2 linked regions of the Quadrisphaera setariae genome follow. The protein of the gene in region 2 binds, or shares a complex with, the protein of the main gene of each other region. Links are inferred from orthologs where the notes say so. Each region holds a gene or a part of one and is shown on either strand. Other genes may lie near its edges.

Region 1 (5,212 bases), on a different replicon or contig from region 2:
CCCACACGACCGGGCGAGCGTCCAGGCCGCGCTCGCGCAGCGCCGCCAGCAGGTGCTGGCCCTCCGGGTCGAGGTCGGGCACCTCCGAGCAGGTCACGAGGGCGACGGAGGGGGCGGTGGAGCGGGCGTTCACGGGGCAGATCATCCCCGAGCCGCCGCCGCGGACCTCACAGGGTCGTCAGGTCGCTCACAGGGCCACGGTGCCGCTGACCCCGACGACGGTCGCCCCGCCCACCCAGACGCGCTCGCCCTCCCTGGCCACGCGCACGCGTCCCCGCCGCGCGAGCGCCGTGCCCTGCGAGGCGGTGTAGGCGTCCGGCAGCCGCACGGAGGCCGCCCCGGAGGTCAGCCACTGGCCGACGCCCGCGTTGAGGCTGCCGGTCACGGGGTCCTCCCACCAGGTGCCGTCCTCGCGGACGAAGGCTCGCACCTCCACCGCCGCGCCGTCGGGGCCGGCGCCCTCGGGGTGCAGGCCCACCAGGCCGACGTCAGCGGGACCGCTGTCCGAGCCGGCGACAGGGACGGCGGCCAGCACGGCCGCGGCGTCGGCCAGCAGCAGCGCCACCCAGCCCGGGCCGTTGTCCACCCAGGCGGCGTCGAGCACGTCATCGGCGCGCACGCCCACCGAGGACGCGGCCGCCAGCAGGTCGGCGGGGTCCACCGGGCCGCTGCGCACCAGCGGAGGTGCCTCGAAGGCGAGCAGCTCCCCGCCGTCGTCGTCAGCGGGGGAGCGCCGGACGGTCACCAGCCCCGCTCCGCACTCCTGCACCACCACGCCCTCGCGCTGCGGGACGCCGCCGGCCTCCAGCCACGAGCGCGCGGAGCCGAGCGTGGGGTGGCCGGCGAACGGCAGCTCGCGTCCGGGCGTGAAGATGCGCACCCGGTAGTCGGCACCGGCAGCGGCCGCCTCCGGCGTGGGAGCGAGCAGGAAGGTGGTCTCTGACAGCTGGGTCCAGCGGGCGAAGGCGCGCAGGGCGTCGTCGTCGAGCCCTTCGGCGTCGTGGACGACGGCGACGGCGTTGCCGCGGGTGAGCTGGTCGGTGAAGACGTCGACCTGCGTGAAGCGCCTGCTCACGGGGTGGGCCGGCCGGGTCAGCGGGGCTCGAGCAGCAGCACGGGGATGACCCGCGGGGCGGCCTTGGCCTCGTAGTCGGCGAAGCCGGGGGAGCGGCGCTTCTGCTCCTCCCACACGGTGTCGCGCTCCTCGCCGTGCAGCTCGCGGGCGCGCACGGCGACCTCGGCGCCGCGGTGCTCGGCGCCGACCTCGGCGGTGGTGTCGGGGGAGGCCAGGAGGTTGGCGTACCACTCGGGGTGGGTGGGGGCGCCCGCCTTGGAGGCGAAGACCGCGAAGGCCTCACCCACCTGCTGGAACACCAGCGGCGCGACGTGCTCGGTGCCGGTGCGGCGGCCGCGGTGGTGCACGAGGATCATCGGCGCCCCCTCGAAGGGCGGGCCGACGCGACCCTCGTTCTCGCGGAACTCCCGGATGACGCGCGTGTTGAAGTCCTCGGCCACGGTGCCAGCATGCCCCACGCACCTCACCGGCGACCACGACGACCGGGGGAGCCGCGCCCGCCGAGGCGTGCGCCGCTCCCCCGGTCGTCGAGGGGGGCGTCAGGCCGGGACGGAGGCGACGCCGCGCGGCAGGAACCGCTGACCGGTGACGCGCTCGGACACCCCGGACCTGTCGAGCAGCGGCAGGATCCCGCCGAGGTGCGCGGGCCAGCCCGCGCCCAGCTGCAGGCACAGGTCGATGTCGCGCGGGTCGGAGACCACGCCCTCGTCGAGCATGCGCCGCGCCTCGTCGGCGAGGGCCTCGAGCACGCGGTCGCGCACCTGCTCCTCGGTGGAGGGGCTGTCGCCGAGCACCAGCACGCCGCGGGCGGCCTCGGTGGTCGTGCGCGTGCCCTTCTCGTAGACACCGGGCAGCCCGGCCTCGACGATGCGCCGCAGGTTGGCCGAGACCGGGAACCGCTCCGGGAACGCCGCGTGCAGCGACTCCGCCACGTGCAGCGCGACCGCAGGACCGACCAGGCCGAGCAGCTCGAAGTTGCTCATCGGCAGGCCGAGGGAGTCGAGCGCGGCCTCGGCCACCTCCACCGGCGTCCCCTCGTCGACGACGACGCTGGCCTCGCTCATGAACCGCGTGAGCAGCCGGTTCACCACGAAGGCGGGCGCGTCCTGCACGAGCACGCACGACTTGCGCAGACCCTTGCCCACGGCGAAGGCGGTGGCCAGCGTGACGTCGTCCGTCGGCGTCTCGCCCGTGGTGCGCACGACCTCCACCAGCGGCATGACGGCCACGGGGTTGAAGAAGTGGAAGCCCACGAGGCGCTCGGGGTGCTCCAGCACCGACGCCATGGCGGTCACCGACAGCGAGGAGGTGTTGGTCATGAGCACGCAGTCCTCCCTGACGACGCGCTCCACCTCCCGGAAGACCTGCTGCTTGACGGACAGCTCCTCGAAGACCGCCTCGATGACGAGGTCGGCGTCCCCGAACGCCACCGCGCTGTCGGTCGTGCCGGTGACGTTCGCCGTCAGCCGCTGCGCCGCGCCGTCGGAGAGGCGCCCCTTCTCGCGGAGCTTCGCGATCTCGCCGTGCACCCACGCCACGCCCTTGGCCACGCGGGCCTCGTCGAGGTCGGTGAGCACGACGGGCACCTTGAGCTGCCGCGCGAACACCAGCGCGAGCTGGCTGGCCATGAGCCCGGCGCCCACCACGCCGACCTTGCCGACAGGCCGCGCGAGCTTCGGGTCGGGCGCACCGGCGGGCTTCTTGGCCCGGCGCTGCACGAGGTCGAAGGAGTACACGCCGGAGCGGAACTCGTCGGTCATGATCAGCTCGGCGAGGGCGTCGTCCTCGGCGGCGAACGCCGCGTCCCGTCCCTGCGGCCCGACGTCGGTGCGGGCGCGGGCCAGCAGCTCCAGCGCCTTGTACGGCGCGGGCGCCGCTCCGTGGAGCTTCGCGTCCACGGCGCCGCGGGTGGCGGCGAGCACGCCGTCCCACAGCCGCTGGTCGCGGCTGACCTCGGGACGGTCGACGACGACGTCGCCGTCGAGCACGCGCGCCGCCCACCGCAGCGACTCCTCGAGGAAGTCGGGGGAGTCGAGGACGACGTCGACCACGCCCAGCTCGAGCGCCTGCTGCGCGGTGAGCGTCTTGTGCGACGCCGGGTTGGCGATGACCACCTGCACCGCCTTCTCGATGCCGACGAGCGCCGGCAGCAGGTGCGTGCCGCCCCAGCCGGGCACCAGGCCGAGGGCGACCTCGGGCAGCGCCAGCCCGCGGGCCACGGAGGAGGCGGTGCGGTAGGTGCACTGCAGCGCCACCTCGAGGCCCCCGCCCATGGCGGGGCCGTTGACGAACGCGAAGGACGGCACGTCCATCTCGCCGAGGCGGCGGAGCTGGTCGTGGCCGTGCTTCGCGACGGCGCGCGCCGCGGCGGGGGAGCTGATGCGGGCGACGTCCTTGAGGTCGGCGCCGACGGCGAAGACGAACGGCTTGCCGGTGATGGCCACGGCCTTCACCGCGCCCTCGCGCACCCGTGCCTCGACGGCGTCGAGGGTGTCGCGCAGCTTCAACAGCCCCGCGGGGCCCAGCGTGGTCGGGCGGCGGTGGTCCTCGGGGTCGTCGGGGGAGTTGTCCATCGTGATGAGCGCGAGGGAGCCCTCCAGGCCCGGGCGGAGGGCCGCGAGCGGCACCTCCTGCCACGGGAAGGACGTCACGCGCTCGGACCCGTTCGGGTCGACCAGGTCCTCAGGGCGGACCACGCCCACGGTGCCGGCGGCGCCCTGGTCGAGGCGGGCCTGCTCGGGTGCTCCCTGCACGGTCTGCTCGCTCACGCCGACTGCTCCTCGCCCTTGCTCGATCCGTCGAAGTGCGGGTTCTCCCACAGCACCGCACCGCCCTGGCCCAGGCCCACGCACATCGCGGTCAGCCCGAACCGGACGTCGGGCCGCTGGGCGAACTGCCGCGCCAGCTGCGTCATGAGCCGCACGCCCGAGCTGGCCAGCGGGTGGCCCACGGCGATGGCGCCGCCCCACGGGTTGACGCGCTCGTCGTCGTCGGCGATGCCGAAGTGGTCGGTGAAGGCCAGCACCTGCACGGCGAAGGCCTCGTTGAGCTCGAACAGGCCGATGTCGTCGATGCTCAGGCCGGTCTTGGCCAGCAGCTTCTCCGTGGCGGGCACCGGGCCGATGCCCATGACCGCCGGGTCGACGCCGGCGAACGCGAAGCCCGCCATCCGCATCGCCACCGGCAGGTCCAGCTCGGCGGCGGTCTCGCCGGAGGCGAGCAGGCACATCGTGGCGCCGTCGTTGAGGCCGGCGGCGTTGCCGGCGGTCACGCGCCCGTGGGGGCGGAAGGGGGTCTTCAGGCCCGCGAGCTGCTCCACGGTGGTGCCGGGGCGGGGCGGCTCGTCGGCCGTCGCCAGGCCCCAGCCGCGCTCGGCGTGGCGCGTGGCCACCGGCACGAGGTCGGGCTGGACGTCCCCGCGCTGGTAGGCGGCGGCCAGCTTGGCCTGCGAGCCCGCGGCGAAGGCGTCGGCGCGCTCGCGGGTCAGGTGCGGGTAGCGGTCGTGGATGTTCTCGGCGGTGCGGCCCATGACCAGGGCGTCGCCGTCGACGACCCTGTCGGCCACGAAGCGGGGGTTGGGGGCGAAGCTCGCCCCGAGCGGGTGGCGGCCCATGTGCTCGACGCCGCCGGCGAGCACCGCGTCGTAGGCGCCGGCCGCGATGCCCGACGCCGTCGTCGTCACCGCGGTCATGGCTCCCGCGCACATCCTGTCGATGGCGAACCCGGGCACGGACTGCGGCAGGCCCGCCAGCATGCCGGCGCTGCGGCCGAGCGTGAGGCCCTGGTCGCCCTCCTGCGTGGTGGCGGCGACGGCCACCTCGTCGATGCGCTCCGGCGGCAGGGACGGGTTGCGCCGGAGGATCTCGCGCAGCAGCCGGACGACCATGTCGTCGGCGCGCGTCTGCGCGTACATCCCCTTCTCGCCTGCCCTGCCGAACGGCGTGCGCACACCGTCCACGAACACCACGTCGCGCCCTGAGAGCACGCGGACCTCCTCGTCGATGGACCACCTGTGCGGTACGAGAGGTACACGGTACTCGCGGTACCGGGTTCTGGCCACTGCCCTCTGGGGGTCAGGACCCCGTCAAGAGCTGGCCAGGGCGGCGTCCGGGTCCCGTCTGGACCGTCGCCCGCGTC
Region 2 (4,212 bases):
GTAGCGCCGACCGGCGCCGGTGGGCACGCGCCAGCGGGCCACCGTCCGGGTCGCCGGTTCCGGCAGGTCGAGGTCGGTGCTCGTCGGACCGCCGCTGGCGTCGACGGGGGCGCTGGCGTCCGGGCTGCCCGCGGAGGCGCCGCGGGCGAGGTAGCCGCTGGTGCCCTCCCACACCACCTCACCGCCGGCGGCGGTGAGCGTGGAGTCCAGCTCGACGACGACGCCCTTCGCGTGCGGCAGCGGTCCGCGCGCCACCACGCGCACGTCCACGCGCTCCCCGGGTGCGAGGGGCCGGTGCTGGCGCACCACCTGCGTGACGTGCACGAGACCGGGCAGCGGCAGCGGGAACTCCTCGGCGGAGAGCAGCTGCAGCTGCGCGCCGAAGGCCAGCAGGTGCGGCCCGAGCACGGGGAGCACCGGGCGCAGGGGCACCCCGGTGGCGCGCGCCAGCGCCGCGGCGCGATCGGCCCCCACAGCCACCCCCGGGTGCACGAGCACCGCGGGAGCACCGCCCGGCCCGTGGGGCAGGACCAGCGGCTCCCCCGCCGCAGCCCGAGCCCGCGCAGCGGCGCCCTTGCGGCGCGCTGACAGCACCGCCCGCGCGTACACCCGCGTGAGCGACCTGCCCGACCCCGAGCCACCAGCCCCGGCGCCAGCCCCACCGCCACCAGACCCGGCGGCACCAGCGGGGGCCACCGGGCTCTGCCCGCTCACGCGCCCACCAGCGCCTGGCCGCAGACCCGGACCACCTGGCCGGTGACACCGGCGCTGGCCGGCTCGGCGAGCCAGGCGACGGTCTCGGCGACGTCGACCGGCAGCCCGCCCTGCTGCAGGCTCGCGGTGCGCCGCCCCAGCTGCCGCAGCAGCGGTGGGATCCTCGCCGTCATCTCGGTCTCGATGAACCCCGGTGCCACCGCGTTGGCCGTCGCGCCGACCTCCGCGAGCCGCGGCGCGAGCGCCCGCACCATGCCGGCGACACCCGCCTTCGAGGCGGCGTAGTTGGCCTGCCCGCGGTTGCCCGCCAACCCGGACGTCGAGGAGACGCCCACCACGCGCGCGCCCTGCCCGAGCAGCCCCGCGTCCAGCAGCGCGTCGGTCAGGCGCAGCGGGGCCGCGAGGTTGACGCCCAGCACGGCCTCCCAGCGGGCGGCGTCGAGGTTGACCAGCAGCCGGTCACGGGTGATCCCGGCGTTGTGGACGACGACGAGGCGGCCGGTCGCGGACCCACCCAGCGCCCGCTGCAGGTGCTCGACCAGCCGCGACGGCGCGTCGGGGGCCGTGACGTCGAGCGCCAGCGCCTGCCCGCGCACGTCGTTGGCGGTGCGGGCGAGGTCGCCGCTGGCGGCCGGCACGTCCACGGCGACCACGTGGGCGCCCTGTCGGGCGAGCACGTGCGCCGTGGCCCGGCCGATGCCGCGGGCAGCCCCCGTGACGACGGCCACGCTCCCGTCCAGCGGTCGCTCGGCTCCGCGGCGCGCGTCGTCGTCGTCCTGGGCGGCCCCCCAGGACGACGGCCGCACCGACGGCGCGGGGGCGATGTCGACGACCTGCCCGTCGACGAACGCCGAGCGCGCGGAGGCGAAGAAGCGCAGCGGCCCGTCGAGGTCCGCGGGGCCGGCGCCGGGGGCGAGGCGGAGCAGGTCGGCGGTGGCGCCGGCGCGCAGCTCCTTGCCGACCGTGCGGACGATCCCCTCCAGGCCCTGCTGGACGGCGGCGGCCTCCACGCGGTCGACGCCGTCGAGGTGGGCCGGGGTGCGGCCCACGAGCAGCACCCGGGCGCTGGGTCCGAGGCGGCGCACGGCGGGGCCGAGGGCCAGGCCCAGGGCGGCGAGGTCGCCGACGCGGGTGGCGCCGGTGGCGTCGACGACCACCGCGCCGAGGCGCGCCTGCGCGGGCACGTCGGGGAGGTCGAGGTGGACCTCGGCGCCGGCCCGCGCCAGCAGCGAGGCGAGCGCCCCACCGGCCTCGCGGGTGCGGAACGCGGAGGCGCCGGAGCCGGTGGTCAGCAGGAGCGCGGGGCCGTCCAGCAACGGCGCGCCGGCCTCGTGGCGCCGCAGCACCGCCGGGCGCGGCAGCCCCAGCTTCCGGGCGGCCACCGCACCGGGCCCCGTGCGGACCAGCTCCGCGTAGACGTCCCTCACCTGCGAGCCCCGGGCCGGCCGCGCGCTCACGCCGCCTCCAGCGCCATGACCACGCCCTGTCCGCCCGCGGCGCAGACGGAGATGAGCGCGCGGGGCTTCCCGCCCGCGCCGGCGCCGCGGGTCCCCTGCTGCTGGGCGAGCTGGTGCAGCTGCTTGGCGGCGGTGGCGAGCACGCGACCGCCGGTCGCGGCGAACGGGTGACCGGTGGCCAGGGAGGAGCCGACGGGGTTGAGGCGCGTCCTGTCGACGGCGCCCAAGGCCGGGCGTCCGAGCCGCTCGCGGCAGAACTCCTCGGACTCCCACGCGGCCAGGGTGGCGAGCACGGTGGAGGCGAAGGCCTCGTGGACCTCGAGGACGTCGGCGTCCTGGAGGGTCCAGCCGATCCTGTCGAGCAGGCGCGGCATGGCGTAGACCGGCGCGGTGAGCAGGCCGTCGGTGCCGGTGACGAAGTCGACCGCGGCGGACTCCGCGTCGACCACGCGCGCCAGCACGGGCAGCTGGTGGGCCGCCGCCCACTCGCGGCTGGCCAGCAGGACGACGGCGGCGCCGTCGGTCAGGGGCGTGGAGTTGCCGGCGGTCATGCTGGCGGCACCGGGCTGCTCAGCGGGCAGGTCGCGCCCGAACACGGGCTTCAGCGCGGCGAGCGCTTCCACGGTGGTGGAGGGACGCAGCACGTCGTCGCGGCGCAGGCCCAGGCAGCTGGTGACGAGGTCGTCGAAGAAGCCCTCGTCCCAGGCCCTCGCCAGCGCCTGGTGGCTGCGGGCCGCCAGCCCGTCCTGCGCGGCGCGGCTGACGCCCCAGGCGGCGGCGGTCAGCGCCGCGTGCTCGCCCATCGACAGACCGGTGCGGGGCTCGGCGTTGCGCGGCGCGTCGACGCGCAGCGCGCTGGGGCGCAGGCCCGCGAGCGCCTTGAGGCGCTGCCCCGCTGACCGCGCGGCCCGTGCGGCGAGCAGCGTGCGGCGCAGGTCGTCGCCGACGGCGAGCGGCGCGTCGCTGGCGGAGTCGGCTCCCCCGGCGATGCCGGACTCGACCTGCCCGACGCGGATGGCGTTGGCCACGATGACCGCGGCCTCCAGGCCGGTGGCGCACGCCATCGACAGGTCGGTGGTGGGGGTGGTGGGCGCGAGAGCGCTGGACAGCAGGGCCTCGCGGGTGAGGTTGAGGTCGGTGCTGTGGCGCAGGACGGACCCGGCGACCACGGTGCCCAGGCGCTGGCCCGCCAGGCCGGTGCGCGCGGTGAGCCCGTCCAGCGCCGCGGCGAGGAGGTCCTGGCTGGACGCGCGCGCGTAGGCGCGCCCGGCGCGGGAGAAGGGGGTGCGGTCCGCGGCGACGACCACGGCGTCGCGCAGCCCCGGCCCCGGTGTCGGTGGCGCCGAGGAGGCGGGGGCGGGGGCGTTGGAGGTGGCCACCCGACGACGGTACCGGCAGGAGCGGTCTATCCGGTACTGGAGGTAGCGGGTACTGCCGGTATCGGGTTACGCTCGCCCCGTGACCGGCACCGCGACGACGCCCCCGCCGGTGGGCGCTGCCCCGGCGCCGGCCGTGCCCGCCGCCGCCCCTGTCGCCGACGGACGCAGCACCCGCTGGGAGGCGCACCGCCGCGCCCGCCGCGAGGAGCTGGTCCAGGCCGCGCTGCGCGCCATCACCCAGCACGGCCCCGGCGTGGGCGTCGACGAGATCGCCGCCGCCGCCGGCACCAGCAAGACCGCGCTCTACCGGCACTTCGCCGACAAGGAGCAGCTCTACCTCGCCGTCGCCGACCGCGTGAGCCGCCGCATCCTGCGCGACCTGGTGGCCGCCGCCAGCGAGCACGTCCGCCCGCGCGCGGCGCTCGGAGCGGTCATCGCCACCTACCTGCGCCTGGTCGAGCACGACCCCGACGTCTACTGGTTCGTCACCCGCGGCGCCGGCTCGATGGCCACCAGCAGCTCCAGCGCCGCAGGAGGCGCCTCCGACCCGCTGGCCGGGCTGACGCAGGCCGTCAGCGCCGAGTTCGCCCGGTCCATCGCCCGCCAGCTGCGCGCCGCCGGCCTCGACGCCGCGACCGCCGAGCCGTGGGCCCACGGCCTGG

The links.
Region 1: the proteins of FMM08_RS08285 (region 2) and FMM08_RS21355 are in contact, whole or in part, in a solved structure (PDB 8BNU), measured with the Escherichia coli proteins. The link is inferred for Quadrisphaera setariae from one-to-one orthologs.

The regions. Positions count from the first base shown.
Region 1 is NZ_VKAC01000017.1:75,635-80,846, forward strand. What follows is about bases 1,132-4,069. They hold FMM08_RS21355 (3-hydroxyacyl-CoA dehydrogenase NAD-binding domain-containing protein), read right to left. Parts: upstream 3,649-4,069; coding sequence 1,615-3,648; downstream 1,132-1,614. Other genes in these bases: FMM08_RS21350 (nitroreductase/quinone reductase family protein), read right to left, coding at 1,132-1,515; FMM08_RS21360 (thiolase family protein), read right to left, coding at 3,840-4,069. Outside these bases: FMM08_RS21340 (ATP-grasp domain-containing protein), read right to left, coding at 1-133; FMM08_RS21345 (PhzF family phenazine biosynthesis protein), read right to left, coding at 188-1,075; more of FMM08_RS21350, read right to left, coding at 1,093-1,131; more of FMM08_RS21360, read right to left, coding at 4,070-5,060. UniProt on the Escherichia coli protein: Catalyzes the formation of a hydroxyacyl-CoA by addition of water on enoyl-CoA. Also exhibits 3-hydroxyacyl-CoA epimerase and 3-hydroxyacyl-CoA dehydrogenase activities.
Region 2 is NZ_VKAC01000004.1:229,554-233,765, forward strand. The notes cover bases 1,360-4,212. They hold FMM08_RS08285 (acetyl-CoA C-acetyltransferase), read right to left. Parts: upstream 3,551-4,212; coding sequence 2,168-3,550; downstream 1,360-2,167. Other genes in these bases: FMM08_RS08280 (3-oxoacyl-ACP reductase), read right to left, coding at 1,360-2,141; FMM08_RS08290 (TetR/AcrR family transcriptional regulator), read left to right, coding at 3,630-4,212. In the rest of the region: FMM08_RS08275 (MaoC/PaaZ C-terminal domain-containing protein), read right to left, coding at 1-714; more of FMM08_RS08280, read right to left, coding at 711-1,359.